3 regions of the Rhizobium sp. BK060 genome follow, and region 3 is predicted to be linked to each of the others. Evidence: predicted binding sites of a transcription regulator. Region 3 holds the regulator's gene; each other region holds the start of a gene.
What was found. The regulator PhoB, encoded in region 3, activates phosphate uptake and scavenging genes when phosphate is short. The targets are predictions, from matches to a motif close to TGTCATNNANCTGTCAT.
Positions count from the first base shown of each region.

Region 1 (6,522 bases), on a different contig from region 3:
GGGCATGTCGCCGCTCTCTCATCTGAACACCGTCTGCGTGCGAAGCTGTGACGGCGGCTTTTTTCCGTTGAGCTCGAACGCAACATCCCAGGACTTTGCCCGCGATGCCGACACCTGCTCGAAGATGTGTCCCGGCATCGACACCGAGCTCTTCTATCATGACGTCTCCAGCACGGAGACATCGCAGATGATCTCCGCGGCGACAGGCGCGCCCTACAGCGCCATGCCGAATGCCTTCGCCTACAAGAACCGCAAGCCCGGCGAAAGATCGTCCTGCAGCTGCGATCTAAACGCCTACTACGAGCGGATGCGAAAAAGCCAAACGATCAGCGAACCGCCGCAGGGGTCGATCACCACGATCGAAACCAAGAAGCCCGAGACCAAGAGCCCGACCGCAGCACCCGCGGTTCCGCTGCCACAGGTGCCGGACAGGCCTTACGACCCGGCAAACAAGGTCCGTCAGATCGGTCCGCAGTTCCTGGCGGGCGACCAAGGCACGATCGACCTCAAGAACCCGGCAAAGCCAGGTCCCCAGCCGCAGCAATAGTCGCTGCCTAGTCTGCAGACTTGCCCCAACGATCCATAAACACAAGCTCCTCCAGCGGCAGGCGCTGGCGCCATCCTTTGACCGCCAGTTCCGGTTGGTCATAGAGCTGATCGACGTAACCTAGGCACAGCCAGGCAACGATCTCCACCCGCTCCGGAACGCCGAGAATCCCCTTGATATCGGACTCGTGAAAGATGCTCACCCAGCCGACCCCGACGCCTTCGGCACGCGCTGCCAGCCACAAATTCTGCACGGCGCAGACTGTGGAGTAGGAGTCCATTCGCCGGTTGTGGGTCCGTCCGAGAACGACATCACCGCAGCGATCGGGATCACAGGTGACGCAAATGCTGAGCGGTGCGGCTCGGATGCCCTCCAGCTTCAGCGACCGGTAGAGCTGCTGTCGCTCCCCCTGAAACATCTCGCCGGCCTCGCGATTAGCGCGATCGAACGCCTGCCAAACAGCCTCCTTCATCTGCTGATCGCGCACCAGGACGAAGTTCCAGGGCTGCATGAATCCAACAGACGGGGCGTGGTGCGCAGCCGTCAAAAGCCTGCTGACGACGTCGTCGGGTATGGGATCCGGGCGAAACTCCGAACGCACGTCACGGCGCGTCGAAATCGCCCTGTAGACGGCGTCGCGGTCCTCGGTCGAAAAGGCTGCAGCTCCCGACAGGGAGCCTGAATGGTCTGGTCGCATCGTCAATCCCCAACAACACAACCGCCCGCCGTCCACGCGGGTCAGTCTATGATGTCGGGCCGGTCTTCTGACTTGGCGTCATCCGACTGCCGCGCCTTCCCGGTACTGGACCAGTGGCGTGTTGCGGCAGTCGTCAGCCTTACAGCGTTGGGCACGTTTCGGTCTCACACCGAATTCCCGATTCTCCCGCCTAAGACGGGCACCCGACGGAAGGGTCTATGCCGGCAAAAATCACGCGATGCAATCCCTCACACAGAGACTGGGTAGTAACGCACATAGGCGAACTCATCGCCCGACGGCGACCAGTTCGGCACGTTGATCGTTCCCTGCCCGCCGAAGAGATCGAAGAGTGTTGTCAGCTTGCCCCCATCCATGTCCATCAGCCGCAGCCGTACATTGAGATCGCGCGGGTGGTCGAAGACGTCGGGATCGTAGGAAAGGATCAGGACCTTATCGTTGTTTGGCGACGGATGAGCAAACCAATTCCCACAATTGTCGCTGGTGATCTGCTCGAGGCCGGTCCCATCCGGGTGAATGCGCCAGATCTGCATGAGGCCGGTGCGGCTGGAATTGAAGTAGATCCACTGGCCGTCGGCTGAATAATCCGGCCCGTCATTGCGCCCCTCGCCGTGCGTCAACCGCTTTTCTTCGCCGCCGTCCACGGAGATCGTGTAGATATCGAATACGTCGTTGCGGATGCCGCAATAGGCCAGTTGTTTCCCGTCGGGCGACCAGCCATGCCAGTAGGACGGCTGATTTTGCGTCACCAGACGCGGCGTGCCGCCTTCGGCGGGTAGCACATAAATCGTCGACTTACCGAACTCAGTCTTATCGGAAATGACGATCTGACGGCCATCAGGCGAAATGCCATGATCATTGTTACAGGCCGTGGCAAAGCCGGTATCGACCTTTTCGACCTTGCCCGAACCGTCAAGCGCCAGACGGTACAGAAGACCGTCACCGTTCAGCAGAAGATAGCTACCGTCGGGTGAAAAGTTCGGCGCCTCCACGAGTTGCGTGGTTTGCCAGACGACGCGCGCCTCGCCTGTCCTGATGTTGTAGATCTCGACGGAACTGCGCAATCTGAATCCTCCTGACATCGACTCCGTCAGACCTACGACGGCCCGCCACTCAGCACAAGCAAATGCACCAGGCCAGCTTGCACCACAGGACGTGTCTCTTGGGCGACCGGCGCCTTATCCACTAATCACAAATGCGGGAAACCTAACGGTTCATCTAGCGTTCATGACGAGGATGTGACAGTTCGGTGAAGCTTTTATGACGTTGGAGTTTTCCGGTTGATCGCGTTGGTAATGAGGTCTGCAGTGGCAGCGCGCTTTGCGTCGCTTTCCACCGATTTCGGAGGAAGCGTCCGGTCGCCTGCTATACGCACAGCGCTCGGCGTCGCTCTTTGCGCCCTGCTTGCTCTCTTTGCTACGGCCGCCGTCGAGATAATTGCCCGCGATGGGCTGGCCGACGTGCGCGAATTCCTGATATCGCCGGCGCGTCCCGGAATGACGACCGTTGTAATGTTGACTGTCCTGATGCTGTCGCTCGATGCCGCCTTGGGAAGACAATTCATTTCGGCATTGATCGTTCTCCCGCTGGTCTTCGTTCCCGCCATTGTCTCCAACCAGAAGCAGCATTACCTCACGGACCCCCTTTATCCATCCGACGTTCTTTTCGGGCGCCAGATCATGGAACTGCTTCCTGTCATGGTGCGCGACCGCCCCTGGACTGCCGTTGCGATGGTTGTCGGCATTGCCCTTTCCGCTGGCGCGATTGTCATCCTCTGGCGCTTCGCCTGGCGCAACTTCCCGAAACTCTCAAGGACCTCTCGCCTCCGCCACCTGTGCGTCGGCCTGCCCGTTATCGCGACTTTCGGGTCATTGATGGACTATTCACAGTATTCCTTCATCCGTGACCGCCTTCAGGTGGTCCCGATGATGTGGGACCAGAAGGAAAACTACCGGAGCAACGGCTTCATCCTCGCCTTCATCTTCAATATTCCGATGGCCGACGTTGCAGCACCGGCCGGCTTCGGTACGCAGGCGCTTGATGCTATCCCCGGCCGCAACTACGGCTATCTCAGCGGCCCACGAGAAAAGCCCGACGTGATCATGCTGATGAGTGAATCGTTCTGGGATCCGACCCGACTGAAGACGCTGAGCCTGTCGCCCGATCCCATGCCGACTATTCGCGCCGAGCAGTCTGGCCATGTATTCTCACCGGAGTTCGGCGGCATGACCGCCAACGTCGAATTCGAGGCGTTGACAGGCTTTTCCAATGCCTTCCTCCCATATGGCAGCATCCCCTATCAGCAATACATCCGTCGCGATGTTCCCTCGCTCGCCACGTTCTTCCGCGGCGAAGGCTATGCCGCCCGCTCACTTCATCCATTCAGCGGCTGGTTCTGGAACCGCAACGAAGTCTACAAGGACTTCGGTTTCGAGCAGTTCCGCTCTGAAGAAACCATGCCTCCGATGGAAAAGAGGGGCATCTTCGCTTCGGACGAGTCCCTTATGAAGGAGATCATGCGCGAGGCCGACGGTATTGATCGTCCGTTCTTCTTCTTTGGTGTCACCCTGCAGGGACATGGTCCCTACGAGCCGAACCGTTACGTACACAACACCGTCGACATCAAGGGCAACCTGAACGATGCGGACCGGGCCACGCTGGCCACCTACACGCAGGGGATCAAGGAAGCCGACGACAGCCTCAAGATGCTGATGAATTGGGCCGAGAAGCGCGATCGCGAGACGATCATCGTCCTCTGGGGCGATCACCTTCCGCCGCTCGGCAACGTCTATATGGCGACCGGCTACATGCCGGACCAGGTTGCCACGCGTAAGGCATCGGTCAGCGTCATGAAGCAGGAACACGAGACGCCGCTCGTCATCTGGTCCAACAAGAAAGGCAGCAAGAAGGACGTCGGCACGATCAGCCCATCGCTGCTGCCCTACCATCTCTTGAAGTTCGCAGGCTTCGAGCATCCCTACTACACCGGCTTTCTCGGCCGCGTGCGGAAGAAGTACAGTGTCATCGATCGTTACCAACTGATTGCGCGTGACAACACGCCGTCGCCCGATTGGGTCCTGAAGCCGAAGAACCTCGATCCTCTCGTACGGGACTATCGATATCTCCAGCACGACATCATGTTTGGCAAGGCTCAGACGCTCGGCCGCTTCTTCCCACAGCATGCCCGGCTGTATGCGCAAGGCACGTAAGAGAGCGGCACAAGCCCGCATTGCAATTTGAAAACATTACGGAATACTGGCGCCCGAGCGATCTAGCATTCGGAGTTAGCCATGCATAATCTATCGGACTTCATCCACCATCACTTCGACAAACCTGTTGACGAACTCGGTGAGATCGAGAAGCGCGTTCTCGCAAAAGCCCATGAGCGTAAGATAATCTCGACCGACATCAATGCGGCCTTGCAGGCGGAATCATCCACCGGACAGCGCCTTGCGGATTCGATTGCCCGCGTCGGCGGCTCATGGTCGTTCATTGTCGCCTTCTTCTTGTTCCTGGTCTTCTGGTGCGTCGTAAATACGGTCGTACTACTCACACGCGCCTTCGATCCCTATCCCTTTATCTTCCTCAATCTCGTGCTCTCGATGCTTGCCGCAATCCAGGCTCCCATCATCATGATGTCGCAGAACCGGCAAGCAGAGCGCGATCGCTTCGAGGCGGCGAAAGACTACGAAGTCAATCTCAAAGCTGAACTGGAAGTTCTTTCTCTACATCAGAAGATAGATATGCGTGTGCTCACCGAAATTGCAGCACTGCGCGAAGACATCGAGCGACTGAATCAGCGCCTGCCCAGTTGATGGAACGATCGGGGATCGCTTGAATTTAACTATACCGACCGATTAACGATCCGCTAACCAAGTCTCGCATTGAAACACCGTCACAAATGTAAGAGGAGCAATTGGAACCAATCCGACCGACCGTACGAGACGATGCTCACTGGCCGACCGCATACACGCGAGGAAATTCTTGATCACCCCCTGTTTCTGTCGATCGAACGCCAGATAGCGCTCCATCTTATCGGCATTTACAAGCGCGCTCCTCGTCTTGCCCGCCTCGCCGCTTCGCATCAAAAGTGGCTGCTGACACAAACGCTGTTCGCCATGCATACCGGACGCGATCGAGGCAATCCCGTTTCAGGGCTCACGGCCGGTCGCATGATGCAGGTCGCCAAGGAGTTTGACCTCGCCAGCAAAAATACCGCGGCCTCGTTTCTTGCCGAACTCATCGCCTACAAATTTCTACGGGATGCTCCTGATGAAACGCCCGATCGGCGCCTCCGTCGCCTCGAAACGACCGAACTCAGCGAGGAGGCCATGGCGTCCTGGTTCCAGGGGCATATGGCCTGCCTCGATCAACTCGATGGCGGCAATCGTGCAAAGCTGACTGCAGACAGCCCCCGGCTCTTTCATCTCGCGCAGCCGCGTGCTGCGCGTGCTCTCATCCAGGAACCGATCTGGAAGGAGCCACGGAGCAGTATCGGCCACTTTCTCTGGTCCGATGTCGGCGGCCTCGTGCTGCACGATCTAATCAGTCGCCTCCCCAACGACGCGCGGGAACACGACCGCATTCTGCTCAAAGGCGTGAGCATCAGCGAAATCGCCAATGAATTCGGCATCTCCCTCACCAATCTGAAGCGGATGTTCAAGAAAGCCGAAACCGATAACCTGCTTGGCTGGGAAAGTCCCCGCAACCGCGGCGCATTGTGGCTCTCGCGCATATTCATCGAAGACTATTTCTACTGGCAGTCCGCGAAATTCGCCGAATTGGACAGCGCCATCCACTGGGCGGCCGGCCAAATCCGCTAGCACACACCACCAATCGTCGCATAGCTGCCCATGCCAGATGGCAGCGGAGACGCTCGGCATCAAGATCGGCGAGGCCGACGTGCGTGCCACCTGACGCCTGCTGCCAACAATCCGTCCTTGCCCAATAAAAAAGCCCGGCATCAGCCGGACGGCATCAACCGGGCTTTTTTTGTCCATCTTGTTTTATTAGCCGTTGACGGCCATCCGCTTTTCGTCGCGGCCACCCTTCATGCGCTCGGCCAGCAGGAAGGCAAGCTCCAGCGCCTGATCGGCATTGAGACGCGGGTCGCAATGCGTGTGGTAGCGATCGTGCAGATCTTCAGCCGTCACCGCGCGGGCGCCGCCTGTGCATTCGGTCACATCCTTGCCGGTCATCTCGATGTGGATACCGCCCGGATGCGAGCCCTCGGCGCGATGAATCTGGAAGAAGCTCTCGA
Region 1 is NZ_JACHYW010000039.1:6,581-13,102, reverse strand. Features, by position in the region: gene FHT71_RS28680 (DUF2865 domain-containing protein) at 1-547, shown strand, start outside; gene bluB (5,6-dimethylbenzimidazole synthase) at 555-1,244, opposite strand; cobalamin riboswitch at 1,284-1,466, opposite strand; gene FHT71_RS28670 (PD40 domain-containing protein) at 1,493-2,326, opposite strand; gene FHT71_RS28665 (LTA synthase family protein) at 2,543-4,471, shown strand; gene FHT71_RS28660 (DUF1003 domain-containing protein) at 4,553-5,077, shown strand; gene FHT71_RS28655 (hypothetical protein) at 5,210-6,085, shown strand; gene FHT71_RS28650 (3-deoxy-7-phosphoheptulonate synthase class II) at 6,272-6,522, opposite strand, start outside.
Region 1: the regulator PhoB is predicted to act here: its motif matches at 2,512-2,528, upstream of FHT71_RS28665 (LTA synthase family protein).

Region 2 (6,522 bases), on a different contig from region 3:
GACGTCGGGGAGCCGACACTCCGCGATGCCGAAACCGGCCGTGTCGTGCGCGTTTCGGAAATCCTCGGTGAGGAAGGCCTGATCGAGGGCGACGGCGAGATGCCCGAGGATCACGAGATCGGCGACCTGACGCGCGAGCCGATGGAATTCCCAATGACCCGCGATCTGCGCCTGCAGGCGCTGGCTCGCGGCGATGAAGGCTTCCTCCTGGCGCTCGGCTATTCGACCCAGCGCGGCTACGGCCGCAACCATCCCTTCACCGGCGAAATCCGCATCGGTGAAGTCGAAGTGGAGTTCGATGTTCCTGAACTCGGCTTCGCGGTCTCGTTCGGCACGATCCAGGTTACGGAGTGCCAGATGGTCAACCAGTTCAAGGGTTCGTCCAAGGCACCGCCGCAGTTCACCCGCGGCTATGGCCTGGTGTTCGGCCAGAGCGAGCGTAAGGCAATGTCCATGTCGCTTGTTGATCGCGCACTACGCGCCGAAGAGCTCGGCGAGGACATCACCGCTCCGGCGCAGGACGAGGAATTCGTTATCTCGCATTCAGACAACGTTCAGTCGACTGGCTTCGTCGAGCATCTGAAGCTGCCGCACTATGTCGACTTCCAGGCGGAACTCGATCTGGTCCGCCGCATGCGCAGCGAATTCGAAGCCGGCCGCATCGGCGGCGACGGCACCATCAAGGAGGCCGAATGACCGATCTAGCTACCTACAACTTCGCCTATCTGGATGAACAGACGAAGCGCATGATCCGCCGCGCGATCCTGAAGGCGATCGCCATACCCGGCTATCAGGTGCCCTTTGCCTCGCGCGAAATGCCGATGCCCTACGGTTGGGGAACCGGCGGCGTGCAGGTGACGGCCTCGATCATAGGGCCGGACGACGTACTGAAGGTCATCGACCAGGGCGCCGACGACACCACCAATGCCGTCTCGATCCGCGCCTTCTTCCAGAAGGTCGCAAACGTCGCGGTGACGACCCACACGAAGGATGCGACGATCATTCAGACGCGCCATCGCATCCCGGAAGAAAAGCTCGGCCCCAATCAGGTGCTGGTCTACCAGGTGCCGATCCCCGAGCCGCTGCGCTTCCTCGAGCCGCGCGAGACCGAAACACGCAAGATGCACGCGCTTGAGGAATACGGCCTCATGCATGTGAAGCTTTACGAGGACATCGCGCACAACGGTCGCATTTCCAAAACCTACGCCTATCCGGTCAAGGTCGCCGGCCGCTACGTCATGGATCCGTCCCCGACGCCGAAGTTCGACAATCCGAAAATGCACATGTCGGACGCGCTGCAGCTTTTCGGGGCAGGGCGCGAGAAGCGCATCTACGCCGTCCCGCCCTACACCGAAGTCGTCAGCCTCGATTTCGAGGACTACCCCTTCGAGATCCAGCGCTTCGGCAAGCCTTGTGCACTCTGCGGCGCTGAAGAGGTTTATCTCGACGAAGTGATCCTCGACGACAAGGGCGGGCGCATGTTCGTCTGCTCCGACACCGACCATTGCGACGACCGGCGCGCCCACGGGCATGTCGGCGAGATGTTGGCACCCAATCAGGAGGCTGCCCAATGAGCGACACCCCGCTTCTCAAAGTCAATGACGTCTCGAAGTTCTACGGCAACCGCATCGGCTGCCGGAACGTCTCCTTCGAGCTCTGGCCCGGCGAAGTGCTCGCCATTGTCGGTGAATCTGGCTCGGGCAAGACCACGTTGCTCAACTGCATCTCGACCCGTCTGATGCCGACGACCGGCAGCGTCGAGTACCATATGCGTGACGGCGCCTATCGCGATCTCTACCGCATGAGCGAGGCCGAGCGCCGCTTCCTGATGCGCACCGACTGGGGTTTCGTGCATCAGAATCCGGCTGACGGCCTGCGCATGACGGTCTCTGCCGGTGCCAATGTCGGTGAGCGCCTGATGGCGATCGGCGACCGCCACTACGGCAACATTCGCTCCACGGCCGTCGACTGGCTGCAGCGCGTCGAGATCGACGAAGGCCGTATCGACGATCAGCCGCGTGCTTTTTCGGGCGGCATGCGCCAGCGTCTGCAGATCGCCCGCAATCTGGTCACCGGCCCGCGTCTGGTCTTCATGGATGAGCCGACGGGCGGCCTCGACGTGTCGGTGCAGGCCCGCCTACTCGATCTCGTCCGCGGACTCGTCAACGATCTCGGCCTTGCGGCGATCATCGTCACCCACGATCTCGCCGTCGCACGCCTGCTGTCGCACCGCATGGTGGTGATGAAGGATGGCCATGTCATCGAGCACGGGCTGACCGATCGCGTCCTGGACGATCCGCGCGAGCCGTACACACAGCTCCTTGTTTCCTCCATCCTGCAGGTCTGATCGCGAGAGCCGTTCGGACTCCGGCTACAGGGGTCCTTGGCATGCGAAACTAAGGAAAGAAATCATGGCAACGCCACTCGTTGTTTCTGAAGTCGCCAAGAGCTTTACCATGCACCTGCGCGACGGCATCAAGCTGCCGGTCGTTTCGGACGTGTCCTTCTCCGTTGCGTCAGGCGAATGCGTCGTCCTTGGCGGCCCGTCGGGCATCGGCAAGAGCTCGCTGCTCAAGATGATCTACGGCAACTATGTCGTCGACAGCGGCCAGATCCTCATCAAGCATCACGACAAGATCGTCGATCTGGCAACGGCCGACCCGCGCACGATCATCGATGTGCGCCGCCACACGCTCGGCTATGTCAGCCAGTTCCTGCGCACCGTCCCGCGTGTCGCGGCAATCGACGTGGTCGCCGAGCCGCTGGTCGCCCGCGGCGAGAAGGCGGAAACGGCGCGGAAGAAGGCCGCAACCCTTCTCTCGAAGCTGAACTTGCCCGAAGCGCTCTGGCAGCTGCCGCCCGCCACCTTCTCCGGCGGCGAGCAGCAGCGCGTCAACATCGCCCGTGGCTTCATCACCGAGCATACGGTGCTGCTGCTCGACGAGCCGACGGCCTCCCTCGATGCCAAAAACCGCGCCGTGGTTGTCGGCATGATCGAGGAAAAGAAGAAGGCGGGTGTCGCGCTCCTCGGCATCTTCCACGATGAGGAAGTGCGCGAGGCCGTCGCCGACCGCATTCTCGACGTCCAGAAATTCTCGCCGCGAAAGACAATCGCCGCATGAGCCGCAAGATTGGCCTAGAGCCCTATTTTCATGAAACCGCTTCCGTGAAGAATGCCACCTTTGGCCGCTTCACGGAAGTCTCGGAGCGCTGCCGCATCGAAGAGGTCGAGTTCGGCGACTACTCCTATGTCATGCAGGATGGCGCGATCTGGTGCGCGACGATCGGCAAGTTCGTCAACATCGCCGCTTCGGTGCGCATCAATGCCACCAACCACCCGACCTGGCGCGCGACGCTGCATCACTTCACCTATCGCGCCGCCGACTATTGGTCGGATGCCGATATGGAGACCGATTTCTTCGAATGGCGCCGCTCCAACCGCGTCGTTATCGGCCATGACGTCTGGATCGGTCACGGCGCCACCATTCTACCCGGCGTCAAGGTCGGTAACGGCGCCGTCATCGGCGCCGGCGCGGTCGTCTCCAAGGATGTCGCCCCCTACACAATCGTCGGCGGCGTCCCCACCAAGCTGATCCGCGAACGCTTTCCCAAAGAGGTCGGCGAACGCATGGACAAGCTAGCCTGGTGGGATTGGGAGCATGACCGCCTGCGGATCGCCCTGCAGGACTTCCGGAACCTGAGCGCGGAAGATTTTCTCGCGCGCTACGAATAGTGACAAAAGCCCCTGAGTTTGCTCAGGGACCATTCCTCGACGTTTTGGTCAGCGAAGGCCGGTCTCCTACGGCAGGCCACGCCTTACCCTATGGATTTGGGTTCTTCGCCAATTGCCATTCGCCGGTCTCGTCCGGCTCTACACGCTTGTTGCCGCGGTAGAAGATCGGCAATCCGGTCTTTTTATCCATGGAGAAGCGGCTGGGCGTGAACTTTTCGTCCTCGTGTCCTCGGATGGCGAGGCCGAGTGCCTCCTTAAACTTCCCGGCGTTGCACAGGCTTTTGAAGAGAGTCTGATCCATCGCTTTACTCCAGCATCCTCGATGTCCCTTGAGTTGCCTGCCATCGACCGGTGATCGGGTCAACTGTCAACGACCGACTTCGTGTGCAATCGCCAGCCGGCTGCGATTGGCAGGACCTCTCTGCATGTTGTTTACGCGGCACACGACCTGGCCGGATTTCGGAGGGCCGCCAAAGCCTCGATTATGACAGTCCTTACACAAAACTGACATTGGAGCTTCATCAACCGGGACTAATGCACTCCCTCATATCGCGTTTGGACTATGAGGAAGAGCATGATGTTCGAGCTGAAGAATGTCACCCGCCGTTTCGGAAACAAGACCGCCGTCGATTCCGTGACGCTCGACATTCCTCAGGGCCAGATGGTCGGCATCATCGGCCGTTCCGGCGCCGGCAAGTCCACGCTTCTGCGCATGATCAACCGCCTGCAGGAACCGACGTCAGGCTCGATCCATTTTGCCGGCGTTGAGGTCTCGAGCCTCCGTGGTCAGGCCCTGCGCAACTGGCAGCGTGATTGCGCCATGATCTTCCAGCAGTTCAATCTCGTTTCGCGTCTCGACGTGTTGACCAACGTCATGCTCGGCCGTCTGAACCATCGCTCGACCGCAATGAGCCTGCTTGGCATCTTCACCCGCGAAGAGCGCATTCATGCGATCGCAGCTCTTGAGCGCCTCGGTATCGAGCAGACGGCACTGCAAATGGCTGGCACCCTTTCCGGCGGCCAGCAGCAGCGCGTCGCGATTGCCCGTGCCCTGATGCAGAACCCGAAGATGGTGCTTGCCGACGAGCCGATCGCCTCGCTCGATCCGCTGAATGCCAAGATCGTCATGGACGCGCTACGCGACATCAACGAGCGCGAAGGCATCACCGTCGTCACCAACCTTCATACGCTGGATACCGCCCGCAACTACTGCGAACGTATCGTCGGCATGGCCGCTGGCCGCGTCGTATTCGACGGCAAGCCGTCCGAGCTGACGGCCGATGCCGTCAAGCAGATCTACGGCACCGACAAGGATGGTGCCGGCATCGACGAGACGATGACCTCGACGTCGATCAACATTCCCGCGGCTGCAGCCGCCCAACAATCCGCCGGTTTGCAATCGCTGGCGCTGGCCGGTCTCTGAGAGGGGCGGCCTCGATCGTAAGCCCGCGTTATGGGCACATTTCTTCTTAACCAGAGATCGCCGGGGACGCCGGTCAATCAGGAGAGTACCATGTTGAAGAAAGCACTCTTTGCCGCGACGGCGCTGTTTGCGCTTGCCGGCATCTCGCATGCTGCAGACCTCAAGGAATTCCGCGTGGGCATTCTCGGTGGCGAGAACGAAACCGACCGCCTGCGCAACTACGCTTGCCTGGCCGATCACCTGAAGACCGAGTTCGGCTTCGAGAAGGTTTCGCTCTTCCCGGCTGCTGATTATGACGGCGTTATCCAGGGTCTGCTCGGCGGCACGCTCGACTTTGCAGAACTCGGCGCTTCGGGTTACGCTGCAATTGCCATCAAGAACGACAAGGCTGTTACCCCGATCCTCACGACGGTCCAGAAGGACGGCTCGACCGGCTACCACTCGATCGGCCTGGCTCTGAAGTCCGCGGGCATCAAGGACATCAAGGACGCCAAGGGCAAGAAGCTCGGCTACGCCGATCCGGACTCCACCTCGGGCTACCTCATTCCGCTGACACAGATCCCGAAGGACACTGGCATGCCGAATGACCAGTACTTCGCGTCCACGCAGTTCAACGGCGGTCACGAGAACAACCTTCTCGCTGCCTACGACGGCAAGGTCGACATCGCTGTTGACGACTCTTCCGGCATCGGCGATTTCAAGGACGGCTACACCTCCGGCACCTTCCGCAAGGCTGTCGACAAGGGCACGGTAGACCCGAACAAGCTCGTCGAAGTCTGGCGTTCGCCGCTGATCCCGAACGGTCCGCTCGTTGTTCGCAACGAACTCGGTGCTGACTGGCAGGCAAAGCTCACCGACTTCTTCATGAAGCTCCCGGCAAAGGATGCCAAGTGCTTTGCAGCCATCGAAGGCGGCGACTACCAGGGCTACACCAAGGTTGAGCCTGACTTCTACAACGCCATTATCGACGCTCGTAAGGCTGCCATCGGCGGTTGATCGATCCTGATAGCTGGAGGGCGGCCGTTGCAGGCCGCCCTTTTTCCTGCGAAGAAAGCGGACACCTTCATGACTCTTGCCGATCCCACCGCCCACGCGCCGGCCACGCCGCAAAGCGCCCGTGAAATCGGTGACGCCTGGAGCAAGATGGTGGCCCGCCGCCGCTTCTATACCGGCCTCGGCCTGGTGATCCTGTTTGCCGCCTTCGTTGCCTCGGTGCGTTTTGCCGATGAAAGTAATGCCGGCCATTTCTTCGAGCGCCTGCCGCATCTCTTCGATTTTTTGAGCTGGCTCATTCCAAAGGATTGGAATGACGTCTGGCGCGCCCTGTTCGACATCGCAAACCCGACCCAGAAGACCGGTGAGGAGT
Region 2 is NZ_JACHYW010000026.1:13,247-19,768, forward strand. Features, by position in the region: gene FHT71_RS24115 (carbon-phosphorus lyase complex subunit PhnI) at 1-696, shown strand, start outside; gene FHT71_RS24120 (alpha-D-ribose 1-methylphosphonate 5-phosphate C-P-lyase PhnJ) at 693-1,574, shown strand; gene phnK (phosphonate C-P lyase system protein PhnK) at 1,571-2,347, shown strand; gene phnL (phosphonate C-P lyase system protein PhnL) at 2,412-3,122, shown strand; gene FHT71_RS24135 (DapH/DapD/GlmU-related protein) at 3,119-3,733, shown strand; gene FHT71_RS24140 (hypothetical protein) at 3,822-4,034, opposite strand; gene phnC (phosphonate ABC transporter ATP-binding protein) at 4,311-5,156, shown strand; gene phnD (phosphonate ABC transporter substrate-binding protein) at 5,247-6,152, shown strand; gene phnE (phosphonate ABC transporter, permease protein PhnE) at 6,222-6,522, shown strand, end outside.
Region 2: the regulator PhoB is predicted to act here: its motif matches at 4,239-4,255, upstream of phnC (phosphonate ABC transporter ATP-binding protein).

Region 3 (6,522 bases):
CGCGCCCAGGCACCAAGCAAGAATCGACTTCTGCGCGTGAAGACGGTTTTCCGCTTCATCGAAGACCACGGATTGCGGGCCGTCGATCACCTCGTCCGTGACTTCCTCGCCTCGATGGGCAGGCAGGCAATGCATGAACAATGCATCCTTGCCGGCCTGCGCCATCAAAGCCGAATTGACCTGATAAGGCTGGAAGACGTTGTGACCCCGGGCCCGATGTTCCTGATTCATGGAGACCCAGGTATCGGTCACCACGCAATCGACGCCAGCGACCGCACGGTCGGCATCATGGCAGAGCATGACTTCGGCGCCCTCATTGCGGGCCCAGTTCAGATAGTGATCCTTTGGCTCGGAACCAAGGGGGACCGCCATATTCATACGATAGCCGAAACGGGCAGCCCCTTCGACCAGCGAATGCAGCACGTTGTTGCCGTCACCGGTCCAGGCAATCGTCTTGCCTTTGATGGGTCCGCGATGCTCCTCGAAGGTCATGATGTCAGCCATGATCTGGCAGGGGTGCGTGTCGTCGGTCAGCGCGTTGATGACGGGAACGGTCGCATGCTCGGCCAGCTCCAGCATGCGGGCATGATCGGTGGTGCGGATCATGATCGCATCGACGTAGCGTGAGAGTACCTTCGCCGTGTCGCCGATGGTCTCGGCACGGCCAAGCTGCATTTCGGTGCCCGACAGGAATAGCGTCTCGCCGCCCAACTGGCGCATGCCGACATCGAAAGACACGCGGGTACGGGTCGAGGGCTTCTCGAAGATCATCGCCAGCATTTTGCCGGCGAGCGGCTTGTCACCCTGCCCGGCCTTGAAGGCCTGCTTGCGGGAGATGGCGTCATTCATGATGAGCCGCAGGTCGGATGACGCGACGGCGGAGAGATCGAGGAAGTGTTTGGGGGAAGCCATTGTCTTTACCTATCACGCCCGCCGTCCGGCAGGCATTATCCATTAAGCCGTCTTCTTGACCTTCGAAGCGCGCACGCTTTCGGCAGCGCGTTCTAGGCGGGCAAGGCCCTCACGGGCTTCGTCAGCAGTGACGACCAGAGGCGGCAGAAGACGAATAACGTTGTCGCCTGCGGGAACACCGAGCAGATGGGCGTCACGGATTGCCTGCAGCAGCTCGGAAGACGGCACGGCAGCCTTGACGCCGAGCAGCAGTCCCTCGCCGCGAACGTCCTCGATGATATCAGGATAGCGATCCTTGAGCGAGGCCAAGCCCTGACGGAAAACCAGCGAGACGTCGCGCACTTGCTGCAGGAAGCCGTCTGCGAGGATCACGTCGAGCACGGCACTGCCCACAGCCATGGCAAGCGGATTGCCGCCATAGGTGGAGCCATGTGTGCCAGCCTTCATACCGGAAGCGGCCTCAGCCGTGGCAAGGCAGGCGCCGAGCGGGAAGCCGCCGCCGATGCCCTTGGCGACTGCCATGATGTCGGGGGTGGCGCCGGACCATTCATGTGCGAAGAGCCTGCCGGTGCGACCCATGCCGGTCTGCACTTCGTCGAAGATCAGCAGCAAGCCGTGCTCATCGCAGATCGCACGAAGCGCCTTAAGGAACTCGCTGGCCGCCGCACGGACGCCACCCTCGCCCTGAACAGGCTCGATGAGGATTCCGGCCGTCTCGCTGGTGACGGCGCTGCGAACGGCATCGAGATCGCCGAACGGAACCTGATCGAAGCCGGGCGCCTTCGGGCCGAAGCCTTCGAGGTACTTCTCTTGGCCACCGGCAGCAATCGTCGCCAGCGTACGACCATGGAAGGCACCTTCAAAGGTGATGATATGAAACCGCTCGCAATGGCCCTTTGAGAACTGATAGCGGCGCGCGGTCTTGATCGCGCATTCCAGGGCTTCTGCGCCGGAGTTCGTAAAGAACACCTTGTCGGCGAAGGTCGCCTCGGTCAGCCGCTTCGCGAGCGTTTCCTGACCCGGGATTTCGTAGATATTGGACAGGTGCCAGACCTTGTCGGCCTGCTCTTTCAGCGCGCCTACCACATGCGGATGGCCGTGGCCGACGGAGGTGACGGCAACGCCTGCGCCGAAATCAAGATATCGCTCGCCCGTTTCGGTGATCAGCCATACGCCCTCGCCTCGCTCGAACCGCAGCGGGGCACGAGAGTAGGTATCGTAAAGCGCGGCTTCAGCCATGGCGCGATCTCCTGTCATTGACCACAAGCGGCCGGACTCCGGCTAAGGAAAGCGGGTCCGGAAAATTAAAAATGCCGCCTTTCGGCGGCGAGCAGCACTATTTACTTTTCGCACTGCAATGTCAACAAAACTGAGGTTTTCCTGCATGCGTCAAGCCGCCATCCGGAGGCGCTGGAGCTATCAACAACTAATGTTGCAGAAATGACTCTCTCGCCCAGCAAGTTGGGGAAAACTTGAAATTCGATTCGCCGAGATTCAACCGACTCTTGTCACAGACTCAGCCTCACACTAGGTTAAAACTCAATTACTAGACTGCATGCGGCGGAACTAGTCACCAAAATCGAGCAAGCGTTTCTTGCCTCGGATACGTCCGGGGCAATGGTGAGGGATTCTGCCTGCACCAACGCTAATAAGGCGGAGACAGGGGCATGAACTGGACAGACGAGCGCGTTGAAAAACTGAAGAAGCTGTGGTCCGAGGGCCTGAGCGCCAGCCAGATCGCAGCGCAACTTGGCGGTGTAAGCCGTAACGCCGTCATTGGCAAAGTCCACCGTTTGAGTTTGCCCGGCCGCGCCAAGGCCGGAGGCTCGACGACCACTGTCAGAACGCCCAAGCGCACGACATCCGCGCCGCGCGCTCCGAACTATGCATCTCGCGTCACCACGCGCACCGTCACCCGCCAGCAGGGTGCGACGATGCTCAAGGAAGAGATCGAAATCGATGCCATCGCGGAAATCAGCTACCGTCCGGCCGCAAACGTCGTCGTTCCGATTTCTCGCCGCCTCGGCCTGACGGAACTGACCGAGCGCACCTGCAAGTGGCCGGTCGGCGATCCGCTGAAGGACGACTTCCACTTCTGCGGCTGCGAATCCCCAGACTCCTCCCCTTACTGCACCTATCACCAGCGCATGGCCTATCAGCCGGTCAACGAGCGCCGCAAGGCCGCCAACCGGGTCGCCTGACCCGGAAGCCGGATAAGGAACAAAGAAAACGGGCCCTCGCGGGCCGCCTCGCGGGCCCGTTTTTCGTTGGACGGTGTGGATGCCTCTCAGGAGAGCTTTAGGCTTCCATGGAATAGCCGGCACCGCGAACGGTGCGGATGACATCCTGCATGTTGGAGAAGTTCAGCGCCTTGCGCAGACGCCCGACATGAACGTCGACGGTACGCTCGTCGACATAGATGTCATGACCCCAGACGCCGTCGAGCAGCTGGGAGCGCGAGAAGACACGGCCAGGGGATGCCATCAGGAACTCGAGAAGCCGGAATTCGGTCGGACCGAGACGGACTTCGCGGCTCTTGCGATGAACGCGGTGCGTCTCGCGGTCAAGCTCGATGTCGCCGCACTTCAGCAGCGTGGAAAGCACCTCCGGCTTGGCACGACGAAGCATCGCCTTGACGCGGGCGACGAGCTCCGGCGTCGAGAACGGCTTGACGACGTAGTCGTCGGCGCCGGTGGAGAGGCCGCGAACACGCTCACTCTCCTCGCCGCGAGCTGTCAGCATGATGATCGGCAGGCGCTCCGTTTCCGGCCGCATGCGCAGGCGACGGCAGAGCTCGATGCCTGATACGCCCGGCAGCATCCAATCGAGGATCAGAAGGTCCGGCGTGCGTTCCTGCAGCCGGATCTCGGCCTCGTCGCCGCGCAGGATTGTGTCGACCTCAAAGCCTTCAGCCTCAAGGTTATAGCGAAGAAGTACGCTCAGTGCTTCTTCATCTTCAACGACAGCTACTTTTGGTATCATTCGTTTCGGTCTCCTGGGGGCGCGGTCGCGGAACGATTATTCCGTAACGGCGCCGACGGTGTTGGCGGTATCGTCCTTCGGACGTTCGCCTTCCGGCTGAGCGCCGGTGGCCATGTAATAGATGGTTTCGGCAATGTTGGTGGCGTGGTCGCCGATACGCTCGATGTTCTTGGCGCAGAACAGAAGATGCGTGCAGCTGGTGATGTTGCGCGGATCTTCCATCATGTAGGTGAGCATCTCGCGGAACAGCGAGGTGTACATCGCGTCGATTTCCTCGTCGCGCTCACGGATCGACTTTGCCTTGTCGGCAGCACGGCTCGTATAGACGTCGAGCACTTCCTTGAGCTGGACAAGCGCCAGTTCGGAAAGGTGCTCGAGGCCGCGGGCGAGCTTGCGCGGCACGCCGGCGCTCTGGACCGCGATGACGCGCTTGGCGGTATTCTTGCCGAGATCGCCGACGCGCTCGAGATCGGCCGCAATGCGGATCGAACCCATGATCTCGCGAAGGTCGGCCGCCATCGGCTGGCGACGGGCGATGGTCACGATCGCCTTGTCCCCGATTTCGCGTTCAGCGTGGTCAAGGATCACGTCGTCGGAGATGACCTTCTGGGCCAGGGCCGTATCGCCGTTGACGAGAGCGCGAACGGCATCCGAAACCATCTGCTCGGCAAGGCCGCCCATTTCCGAAATACGGCGGGACAGGAATTTCAGATCGTCGTCGTAGGCAGAAAAGATATGTGTCGATGCCATAGGGCTCATCCTTGAGTATGGTGAGGGTTGCCGACGCCGGCGATCAACCGAAGCGACCCATGATGTAGTCCTGGGTGCGCGGATCGTCCGGGTTGGTGAACATCTTGTCGGTATCGTTCTCTTCGACGAGGTTGCCGAGGTGGAACATGGCCGTGCGCTGCGAAACACGGGCGGCCTGCTGCATCGAGTGCGTCACGATGACGATCGTGTAGTTCTCGCGAAGCTCGTGGATCAGTTCCTCGACCTTTGCCGTCGCAATCGGATCGAGTGCCGAGCATGGCTCGTCCATCAGGATCACTTCAGGGCTCACCGCAACAGCGCGGGCGATGCAAAGGCGCTGCTGCTGGCCTCCGGAAAGACCAGTGCCGGCTTCATGAACGCGATCCTTCACCTCGTTCCACAGGCCGGCGCGCTGCAGGCTGAGTTCGACGATCTGGTCCATGTCGGCCTTCGACTTGGCGAGACCGTGGATGCGCGGGCCGTAGGCGACGTTCTCGTAGATCGTCTTCGGGAACGGGTTCGGCTTCTGGAACACCATGCCGACGCGGGCACGGAGCTCCACGACGTCGATGTCAGGATCATAGATATCATCACCATCGAGCGTGATCTTGCCGGTGACGCGGCAACCGTCGATCGTGTCGTTCATACGATTCAGGCTGCGCAGGAAGGTAGACTTGCCGCAACCTGACGGGCCGATCAGCGCCGTCACCGTGTTTTCGCGAATGTTCAGCTTCACGTCGAAGAGCGCGCGCTTCTCGCCGTAGTAAACCGAGACGTCCTGGCCGATCATCTTATAGGGAACGGTATTCATCTTCTGATCCAGAGCCTTCTCAACTGCTGCTTCCGTCAACATGTTCATAATGTCTACTCCGTTTACCAGCGGCGCTCAAAGCGACGACGCAAGAGAATGGCTCCGAGGTTCATGACGATCAGGAACAGGAGCAGGACTATGATAGCGCCAGAGGTACGCTCGACGAAGGCGCGCTCGGCTTCGTTGGCCCACATGTAGACCTGCACCGGCAGAGCCGTCGACGGATCGAGCGGAGTGCTCGGTGCATTGGCCACGAAGGCGACCATGCCGATGAGGAGCAGCGGTGCGGTCTCGCCAAGCGCGTGCGCCAGGCCGATGATCGTGCCGGTGAGAATACCCGGCATGGCCAGCGGCAGCACATGATGGAACACCATCTGCATCTTCGAAGCGCCGAGGCCGAGAGCAGCCGCCCGGATCGACGGCGGCACTGCGCGAAGCGCTGCGCGGGTTGCGATGATAATCGTCGGCAAGGTCATCAGCGTCAGCACCAGACCGCCGACCAGCGATGCGGAACGCGGCAGGCCGGCGAAGTTGATGAAGACGGCGAGGCCGAGCAGACCATAGACGATCGAGGGAACGGCTGCGAGGTTGTTGATGTTGACCTCGATCAGGTCCGTCAGCTTGTTCTTCGGTGCAAATTCTTCGAGGTAGATCGAAGCGGCAACACCGATCGGCAGCGAAAGTACGAGCACGATCAACATCAGGTAAAGCGAGCCGATCAGGGCGACGCCGAGACCGGCGGCCTCGGGGCGGCTGGAGTTGCCGTTGACGAAGAGCCCGGTGTTGAACGTCTTGTGCAACGTCCCGCTTTCCGCCAGCTGGTTCATCCAGCCAACCTGCCTGTCGTTCACCTTGCGGTTCTTCTCGTCCACCTTCAGATCGATCTGACCCTTGTTGGCGGAGTCGATGTTGGCGTCGGCAAGCAGCGTCACATTGACCGTCTTGCCGATCAGCGATGGATCAGCGATGACCATGTCGCGCAACCGGATGGGCGCTCCCTTGGAAATCATCGCGGTCGCGTCACGGACCTCTGGACGGCTCGACGCATTGAGGTTCAGCGCCTTGAT
Region 3 is NZ_JACHYW010000049.1:8,358-14,879, reverse strand. Features, by position in the region: gene argF (ornithine carbamoyltransferase) at 1-912, opposite strand, end outside; gene FHT71_RS30605 (aspartate aminotransferase family protein) at 955-2,151, opposite strand; gene FHT71_RS30600 (GcrA family cell cycle regulator) at 2,580-3,113, shown strand; gene phoB (phosphate regulon transcriptional regulator PhoB) at 3,211-3,894, opposite strand; gene phoU (phosphate signaling complex protein PhoU) at 3,931-4,644, opposite strand; gene pstB (phosphate ABC transporter ATP-binding protein PstB) at 4,688-5,503, opposite strand; gene pstA (phosphate ABC transporter permease PstA) at 5,518-6,522, opposite strand, start outside.